DNA from 3 places in the Pseudoalteromonas sp. Angola-4 genome. Region 1 is predicted to be linked to each of the others. Evidence: predicted binding sites of a transcription regulator. Region 1 holds the regulator's gene; each other region holds the start of a gene.
The links. Region 1 encodes LexA, which represses DNA repair genes until DNA is damaged. Its sites were predicted from a motif close to TACTGTATNNNNATACAGTA; they were not measured.
Positions count from the first base shown of each region.

Region 2: ruvC (crossover junction endodeoxyribonuclease RuvC) is a predicted target of LexA. The motif match lies at 1,404-1,423, and genes of this name have one in related genera.
Region 3: PSH48_RS04410 (SulA-like leucine-rich domain-containing protein) is a predicted target of LexA. The motif match lies at 1,798-1,817, and genes of this name have one in related genera.

Region 1 is NZ_JAQREK010000015.1:33,637-36,920, forward strand. Features, by position in the region: gene PSH48_RS15655 (DUF7218 family protein) at 1-192, opposite strand, end outside; gene PSH48_RS15660 (hypothetical protein) at 424-804, shown strand; gene PSH48_RS15665 (PaaI family thioesterase) at 815-1,255, opposite strand; gene lexA (transcriptional repressor LexA) at 1,433-2,050, shown strand; gene coxB (cytochrome c oxidase subunit II) at 2,523-3,284, shown strand, end outside.
Region 2 is NZ_JAQREK010000026.1:30,095-33,378, reverse strand. Features, by position in the region: gene ruvB (Holliday junction branch migration DNA helicase RuvB) at 1-202, opposite strand, end outside; gene ruvA (Holliday junction branch migration protein RuvA) at 210-827, opposite strand; gene ruvC (crossover junction endodeoxyribonuclease RuvC) at 830-1,354, opposite strand; gene PSH48_RS19355 (ABC transporter permease) at 1,483-3,284, opposite strand, start outside.
Region 3 is NZ_JAQREK010000002.1:442,166-445,449, reverse strand. Features, by position in the region: gene PSH48_RS04425 (VC2046/SO_2500 family protein) at 1-194, shown strand, start outside; gene PSH48_RS04420 (DUF6172 family protein) at 385-687, shown strand; gene PSH48_RS04415 (YchJ family protein) at 818-1,297, opposite strand; gene PSH48_RS04410 (SulA-like leucine-rich domain-containing protein) at 1,340-1,774, opposite strand; gene PSH48_RS04405 (tetratricopeptide repeat protein) at 2,059-2,514, opposite strand; gene PSH48_RS04400 (NCS2 family permease) at 2,632-3,284, shown strand, end outside.

The DNA of each region.
Region 1 (3,284 bases):
GCCGAGCTCTTTAGCTTTATTGTACAGCTGCTTTTTAGTGCGCTGCTCATACTTTGAGGCTTTGCCGCCTTTAACAGCGGTTTTATGAGTATTGCTATTAGCAATGCGCGCAGCTTTTTGTTTGCTCATGCCTTCATCTCGAAGCGCATCGTATTGATCGTCGTTTTTAATTTGCGGGCCATGATCTACCATAATTGTCCTCCTGAAGCGTTTAATTACGCAGTGTGTGTATAACTTTCATACATAAACGGTAAAATTAAGCGTAACTAGCCTAACCCGTTTTATAAGGCAAATTAGATGCCAATGGCGTTTAAACAGGTATTTTCTATTAATAAAGCCATGTTTAGCGCTTAGTTGATTTGGTATAAAAGTAAAACTGCGTTAAAGTTTGCGATGAAACTATAAGAGGGTAAAAAGCAGACAATGTCGGAAATTCAATTTTTAAATGTAGATCTAGAGCTTGAGTCTAAACAAGATATTAGCGCCCTAGTGGCAGACTTAAAGAAAAACGCGATGGTTTTGCATTATGACAAAGACGAATATCGTCAATTGGCGCGTATTGAAGCCTCAGGTGATATAACCACGCCAGACAAAGCAATCAACCACTTATGTGAATTAATAGAGTCGTGTTCACGTAATGCGCTTAAGCAGTGGCTAAGCTGTTCGCGCAGAACGTTTGATATAGGCTTTGAGTCGGGCACGTCACCTAAGTGTTTTAACCAAGCTCTACATGCAGATACACTACTACGTATATCTGCCATTGGCGCTGGTATGGAAATAACGATTTACCCTATCGAAAAGTAGCCATAGTTAACTATTTGCGCTCGACAACCGCTGCGGTCATTTTTGATACGCAGCAAAGCTCGCCGCGGCTATTGGTTATTTTTATTTCCCATACAGAACTGCGCTTACCAATATGAAATGCACGAGTAACGGCGGTTAAAGTGCCATTTCGAGAGGCCTTTAAGTGGCTGGCGCTAATTTCCTGTCCAACACAATAAAATTTTGTAAAGTCCACTACAAAGTTAGCGGCGTAGCTTGCTACGGTTTCAGCAAGTACCACATTTGCGCCACCATGTACCATACCAATAGGATTATGATGCTCAGGAATAGCAGGCATGGTAGCCACTAGGTAATCATCTCCTATTTCGGTTATTTCTATGCCCATGGTTTTCATCAGCGTGCCTTGGCCGTTTATTCCCTCATCTAACTGTTTGCAAAGCTCTAATGTGATGGGTTGATGCCAAATACTCATAATTACTCCTTTATATTGAAAGCAAATTTATAGCATTTTAAATACTGAACGTCTGCAATTACCTAAAATTTATCCAGGCGCGGTGTATTTAGCTATTTTAAAGCACAATTTAAATTTGCGATTTTTATTTAACTGTATATACTCACAGTTAAATGTACTGTATGGAAAACCAGTTGTATGCGACCATTAACTAAACGCCAAGCTCAAATACTCGAACTAATAAAAGTTTTTATTAAAGACACTGGTATGCCTCCTACACGTGCCGAAATTGCGCAAACACTCGGTTTTAAAAGTGCCAATGCTGCAGAAGAGCACTTAAAAGCGCTTGCCAAAAAAGGTGTTATTAAAATGAAACCAGGCGCAAGCCGTGGTATTCAATTGGTTGAAGAAGAAGAGCCAGAGCAACTAGGTCTGCCATTAATAGGTAGAGTTGCAGCGGGTTCGCCTATTTTGGCGCAAGAACATGTTGAGAGTCACTGTAAAATAGACCCACTCATGTTTAAACCAGCCGCCGACTTTTTACTGCGTGTTAACGGCATGAGTATGAAAGATATAGGTATTATGGATGGTGACTTGCTTGCCGTACACCGTACTCAAACAGCAGAAAACGGCCAAGTTGTGGTTGCACGAGTAGATGAAGACGTAACCGTAAAACGCCTAGAAAAAGCAGGCCGAAAAGTATTATTACACGCCGAAAACGAAGAGTTTACGCCAATTGAAGTAGACCTTGAAAACGAATCGTTTAATATTGAAGGGTTAGCCGTTGGCGTAATAAGAAATGCCGATTGGATGTAATTTTTAACTATTTTTAATTAATATTTATAAATGCGCACTTTTTAGTGTGCATTTTTGTTTTAAAAACAAACCTTCCACCGTCTCAAAACGCCCTAAAATTATTTAGGCTGTAAACTTTTTTTCACTCATACTTTTATCTTCCTAAGCGTGTTACATCCCTTAATTTTGCTCGTATCTTGGCTGTTAAATAACAATTTAATACGCCGTCATTTAGTCAATACTAAAATATCACTTGATTGTTTTTTATACTAAAACTTGCTTGTTGTACGTTTTTTAGCTAATCATTAATGTGCTGGACTAACAATAACTCACAGCTTTTTAGTTATGAGAACACACAATATACACAAACCTTTTGTTGTCCTAGCGATACCAATCAAAAATAAGATTGGTTAAAAAATAAAAATAACGAATTGGCGTTTAAGCCGTATGCCTCTTCGCTTTGCATTCGCAATAGCATCAAAGGAGCCGTCACATGGGTAAACTGACCTCTACCTTGTGGCTTGTGTTGATTATGTTCCCGCAGCAAGTGCTGGCTAATAGCCAATACAATATGCGCAAGGGCGTAACCGATATAAGTAATAATGTATATCAGCTACACATGACCATATTTTTAATATGTTGTGTGATTGGGGTGATAGTGTTCGCAATAATGTTTTGGGCACTGATTCATCACCGTAAATCTAAAGGGGCAGTTCCTGCCCAATTTCATGAAAGTACCAAAGTAGAAATTCTTTGGACTGCCATTCCGTTTGTTATTTTAATTGCCATGGCAATCCCTGCCACTAAAACCCTCATTGCGATGGAAGATGCCAGTAAGGCCGACTTAACCATTAAAATTACAGGGTCACAGTGGAAGTGGCATTATGAATATATGGGCGAAGACGTAGAGTTTTACTCTATTTTATCTACCCCTCAAGACGAAATAGCCAACCTTGCTAATAAAAACCCTAATTACTTACTTGAGGTTGATAAACCTTTAGTACTGCCAATTAATCAAAAGGTGCGTTTTTTAATGACCTCTGATGATGTTATTCACTCTTGGTGGGTCCCCGATTTTGCCGTTAAAAAAGATGCCAACCCGGGGTTTATCAACGAAACGTGGACCAACATTAACGAAGAAGGTATTTACCGGGGACAGTGTGCAGAGCTGTGCGGTAAAGATCATGGTTTTATGCCCGTGGTGGTTGAAGCTAAATCGCAAGAGGACTTTAACGCATGGCTTGCAGATGCTAAG
Region 2 (3,284 bases), on a different contig from region 1:
TACCTAAGCCCGGCGGGCCAAATATTAATAGATGATCAAGTGCTTCACCGCGGCTGCGCGCTGCCTCAATAAATATTTCCATTTGCTGCTTAACATGCGGCTGACCTTTGTAGTCGGCTAAAAGCTTGGGCCTTATTGCGCGGTCTATGGTGTCTTCGTTGGTTTTTTCGCTCGCGTCAATTAAACGATCAGCTTCAATCATGGGTTACTCACAACATTGATTTTAAAGATTCTTTAATAAGAACCTCAGTAGACATATCGGGTTTACTTACCGATTTTACTGCTTTTTGCGCCTGTGGCAATTTATAACCAAGCGCAACAAGTGCCGATACGGCATCGTCTGCAGCATTATTGGCAATTGTTGCATCGCTAGGAGGCTCTATAACGGCATTATCGCTATATGGCGTAAATAAATCGTTACCCCAATCTTTTAAGCGGTCTTTCATTTCTAGCACTAAACGCTCAGCGGTTTTTTTACCCACACCCGGTAATTTAACCAATGTTGTGGCATCTTCGTTGTTTACGCAACTGACAAATTGTTGCGCCGACATGCCCGACAATATTGCTAGGCCTAGTTTAGGGCCCACACCATTTGCTTTTAATAGTTCTCTAAAAAGCGCGCGTTCGGTTTTATTATTAAAGCCAAATAATAGTTGTGCGTCTTCGCGTACTACAAAGTGCGTGTACACGATGGCGTTTTCGCCAATATTGGGTAAGTCGTAAAAACAGGTCATGGGCATTTGTACTTCGTAGCCTACGCCGCTTACTTCTAATAAAATTTCGGGCGGTTGCTTTTCAACTAACGTGCCATTTAAACGGCCAATCATAATTATTTCCTTAAACGTCCTCTAACGGTTTTGCTTGCGCTACCCGCTAGTTTTATTAAATTTTGTTCTGAGTGCGCATGGCAAATTGCAATGGCAAGCGCATCGGCCGCATCGGCTTGCGGTGTGCCAGGTAATTTTAAAATATTTTTTACCATGTGTTGCACTTGCGACTTATCGGCGCCGCCATTACCTACCACGGCTTGTTTAATTTGCCGTGCTGAGTATTCAAATACGGGTAAGTCGGCCATAGAGGCTCCCACTATGGCGGCTCCTCGGGCTTGGCCCAGTTTTAGCGCGGCATCCGGGTTATGCGCCATAAATACTTTTTCTATGGCAAAGGTTTCGGGGGAGAACTGCTCTATTATTTGCGTGATCCCTTGGTAGATCATTTTTAATCGTATGGGGAACTCATGCTCGGCTAATTTAATGCACCCGCTTCCTAAATAGGTAAATTTAGCGCCTTGATGCGCAACCACACCATAACCGGTTAAACGTGAACCTGGGTCTATCCCTAAAATAATGGCCAAACAGCACACTCATTATTGTTATTTTTCAATAACGGTAATAATGCCAGAGCACTGTATAAATTACCAGTGGCGAGTAAAAACAAAAACGCCCGCAACTTAGTGCGGGCGTTTAGCGTTAAAAGTATAGCTTAGGCTAAAGCACGTACTAAGCCTTGGGTATTTTGTTTAAGTTTACAGGCAATCATAAAGTAGCCAAGCGCGGCTACAAACACCCCGCCCGACACTGGCCCTATTAGCCAAATTGCCGGGTGCAATTTACCGGCTAAATCAAACATTTGCTGCTGAACAATCAATAAGGCTACATCACTAAATAATGCAGCTACAAACCCGGCTAAGCCACCTAATAGCAAAAACTCATAAAGCGTCGCATTTTTTATTAACCGCCCTTTGGCGCCTAAAGTTCGCAGTATTACTATTTCCTGCATTCGCTCGCCAAGGCTCGCTTGCACCTGAGATATAAGCACTAATGCGCCACACAAAACCACAATAGCAAGCACAAAGCCAATAGCTAACGACACCTGCTCAATGGTTGATTGTATTTGCTTAACAAAGTTATCTACATCGATTGCGGTAATGGTTGGATAAGTGCGCAGTAACTGGCTAAACGCTTTCTTTTGCTCTGGCTCAATACGCACTGATGAAATATACGTTGCCGGAAAATCTTTTAGCACATCGGGGCTTAAAATAATAAAAAAGTTAGGTTTTAGCGTCGCCCAATTTACTTTACGCACACTGGTAATTTTGGCGTCAAATGATTGCGCACCAATTAAAAATGTTAAAGTGTCGCCTATTTCTACGTCTAGGCGCTCCAGCATAGACTCCTCAACCGATGCCTCACCCACTGCGCCTTCGCCAAACCACTGCCCTTGCACAATTTCGTTTTGGGCTGGCACATTATCAAGCCAGGTTAGATTAAGCTCACGGCCAATGCCTGAACGCGCTTCTTCATCTTTTTTCTCGTTATCTTGCAACGACACTTTACGCGCAACAAGCTCGCCATTTACCGCATTTACTCGCCCACGAATGGTTGGATAAAAATCCGATACTAAAATATCGTTCTCTGCTAGGTAATTATTTACAGGCTCAAGTTCGTTTTGCGTAATATTAACTAAAAATGCATTAGGCGCATCGGCGGGTAATTGAGACTGCCAATCTGAGATCATGTCATTTTTAAGCACAATCAAAAACAATAGCAATTTTATCGCCAACGAAAAGCTAATAAGCTGCACCGCATTTACGTTGGCACGCTTTTGTATAGAGGCAATAGCTAACGACCAGCTGTTGCCTGGTTTTAAGCCTAATTTACGGCCACCGCCAAATATTAGTTTTGAAATAACAAACAAAACCGCAATCAAAGCAAGCGTAGAGACAAATAAAATAAGCGTTATTTTAATGTTGTTACTAAATAACCACATTAATAAAAACACCGTAAGCGCGCTTAAACCTAAGTGCACACGGCTTACCGCTAGTCTGTCGCCTAAATTACGGCGCAATACTCTAAGCGGTGGAATATCAAATAAATCAAGCAGTGGCTTAATAGAGAACATAACCGCACATATAACCCCTGTGCTAATGGCCACCAGCCAAGGTTTAAACCCGGCGGCAGGTAAGCTCATATCCATGCTTTTTGCTAAATAACCAGTGGCTATTTCTTGTAAACCGTAGCCTATGGCTAAACCCACAATAACCGCTAAAGCACACACCATGAGTAAGTGCATAAAATATATTTTACGAATTAATGCACGGCTTCCGCCAAGTGTTTTCATCATTGCTACGGGGTCGTATTGGCGCTCACAATAACGCTTTGCCGACACAGCAATAGCAACCGTAGCCAAAATAATGCCCAGCAAACCGGCCAGTAATAAAAAGCTTTCTGCACGGTTTAAGCTATTTGATATGGGTGATTGTCTATCTTTTACGCCATACCAAC
Region 3 (3,284 bases), on a different contig from region 1:
CTGAGCCACTAGCGATTAGAGATGACAAGTTACATATCCCTTTAACAGTAATCGATAATTGTGAACTATCAGTACGCAGACGCTTAAATGACACGCACACCGCGCTTGCAAGTCCACAAATGGACGCCGCAGCATTTTATGACGATTTAACTAATGAGGCTATACATAAGCCATTGCTTGTTGCTAACGCATAAAAATAATTTAACACTTGTGCGTTTTAAAAGCCTAAAACACCTTATATTTAATAACCGGTTATGCAATAAAATAGAACAATTCTTTTTTTGTTTAAAAAAAGCATCCACAAATTAAATGCAATTGCTATAATGGCTGCAAATGGTATGACTTGAGTGCCATTATCATTAAATCAAGGTAATTAGGAACGTAATGAAGAAAACATTCACGCTAAATCATGAGAAAATCAAATACCCTCGTATGGTTGATGCTGCAAAGCATGAAGTGAAAAAATATTTGAAAAGAGAGCGCAATAAAACGCTACCTGTTGAAGCTGATTACTGGGCGTTTGACTGTAAGTTTGGCACAAGTGCCGATGATGCCGAAGTTGTTCACGTAGCTGAAATTAACAACAAGATCAGCGAAATCGAAAAGCAGGCGCTTACTTCATTCTATGTTGAGATTTTAGCTAGACCTGCGCAGCGTGAATCGTTCGATCTAGATGATGATGAATAAACCAATAGCAATATTGTAGAAAATGGACCTAGATGGTCCATTTTTTGTTTATGGCAGTTATTAACATGTTTAGTGGTATAGAGTAGCGCTTAAATAAAAAGCTATTTTTATGCTAAGTGTTTAGCTTATTTTATACACTGTGACACTTTTTATATTTTTTACCGCTTGCACATGGGCAGGGGTCGTTTCTGGCAACTTTTATATCGGCGACCGGATTAATAATACCCTCTAAATAACGCCATTCACCGTCCTCTTTTATAAAGTCTGATTTCTCATCCAACTCACAATATAAGTTTTGGTAAAAATAATACGCGTTAAAGGCAACATAACCTCGCTCATCACTTTGCTGCGTATCGCGCACAACTAATTTTACAAAGCGACAGCTATTGGCAAAGTCAGCAATTTCATTTACTGGGTTTTGTGCTTGTTTTTCTTTGGCGTAAGTTTTAAATACATAAGATGCATTTTTTAATGCATAAGCACTAAAGCGCGAACGCATTAGTTGCTCAGGTGTTGCTGGGGTTTTTATATCAAGATGATAAGGCTGGCAACAGTCACCATAATTAAGCTGACTGTTGCATAAGCAAGCGCTAGTACTGGTTACACTCATAAAATACTAATTAACATAAATTAAAAATGTATTTTACCAAGCTTATTGAGTAAGTGATATTGCTGTAGTACTGGTTTTTTTAGTAAAGCAAAATAGCTTAGCGCTTCTTTTGTCTAAATTAAGCGATAAATTAACAAGCTGCTGTTCACTTACTATATCTGTCCAAGTAATAATGGCTGCAAAGTTACCATTATGAAGTGCTGAATTAAGCACATACTCTAAATTTACTAAATGCTTTTGTCTTATTACAAGCAGTTTGCTGGTATCTATAGAGCAGCTATCTAGTAAGGCTTTACTAGGCACATGGTCGGGCGCAATCAGTAAGGTCCACGCGTTAGAGCGATTGTATTGGTGCAACACTTTTAGCATTTCAAACGTAGCAGAAATTTCATCTTCTACTTTTATTAAGTTTACCGACTCACTTTCATTATGTTGTTGGTAGCTTTTAACGGTTCTTACGGTAATTGGCTGTAGCATAGGTCTCACTCACTGGGTTTATATACAGTACACGTATACAGTAGTTTATACAGTTGTTGTGTGCAAGCGTTTTTTTGTTATTTTTTATACAGTTAATGGTTTTAAAAAATAAATAATAAAAATAATACTTTAAAAACAGTGGGTTATAATTTAAGCCGTGTAAGTGAAAGCTGAGGGTGTTTGCAGTACTGTATAAAGTGTAGCAGCGTTATACAGTACTTAAGGGATGGCTATACAGTTATTTTAGTGTGTTTTACAGTGCTTAGCTGTTAGCTATACAGTAGTTAGTCATTTTTTGGGATTAAGTGGGCAAACTGAATTTGGTGGATTTGCTCATACAAACTGGCTGCATAGCACTGAGCGTCTTTAAGACGTTTGGTGTCGATATATTTTCTTAAATCATCTAAAGCAGCGGTTGCCGGTTCATAGCCTTGGCTGCTGGCTAAACTTAACCATGCTGCTGCGTGAAATACGCTTTTTGGTACGCCTTGGCCTTTGACAAAAAATAACCCTAAATAAAACTGGGCGCGATGATTTCCGGCCATTGCGGCAAGGCGCATCCACTTAGCTGCCAACGGTGCTTGGTTATGCTTTAAATAATACAGTGCTTTGTTAAGTGTTGTTTGCTCACTTATATCACTATTGTTTTCAGCGCTGTGGTTTGTAGGCTGTGTTACAAAATCTAAAATATTGTTTAATTGCTGCTCTAAGTCTTGTCCGCTAGGCTGAGTCTTATTCATATATTTTCTTTTTTATAGTTTCTACGTCAACAGTTTAGTATATCGCAAGGTAAAATGTCCTGTTTATACTTAATTTTATGGTAAAATCACGTCACTTTTTACTATCACAAGTCTATTATGCTCGAAGCTCTATTTAAACTCCGCGAAAATAACTCCAATGTGCGACGCGAAAGCATTGCTGGAATCACTACTTTCATTACTATGGTTTACATTGTATTTGTAAACCCTGCAATGCTTGCGGAAGCAGGCATGGATCAAGGTGCTGCATTTGTTGCTACCTGTATTGCGGCTGCTATTGGCTGTTTTATTATGGGATTGTGGGCTAATTACCCTTTAGCACTTGCGCCGGGCATGGGTTTAAACGCATTTTTTACTTACGGTGTTGTACTGGGCATGGGTTATAGCTGGCAAGCTGCATTAGGTGCGGTATTTATGTCTGGTTGTATATTTTTAATATTAAGTTTGTTTAAGGTCAGAGAGTGGATAATTAATGCTATTCCTTTGGTTTTAAAGCAGGCTATTGCCACTGGTATTGGTGCGTTTTTAGCGTTAATTGCGCTTAAAAATGCAGGCATTATTGTTTCAAGCCCAGCTACATTAGTACAGCTTGGCGATATTACTTCGGCAGGTCCTTTATTAGCTATTTTAAGCTTTTTTGTCATTGCTGCTTTGCTTTATCGTGATATAAAAAGCGGCGTACTTATTAGCATTTTGCTAGTAACGGGCATTGCGTTAAGCCTCGACTTAGTTGAGTACCACGGCGTAATGTC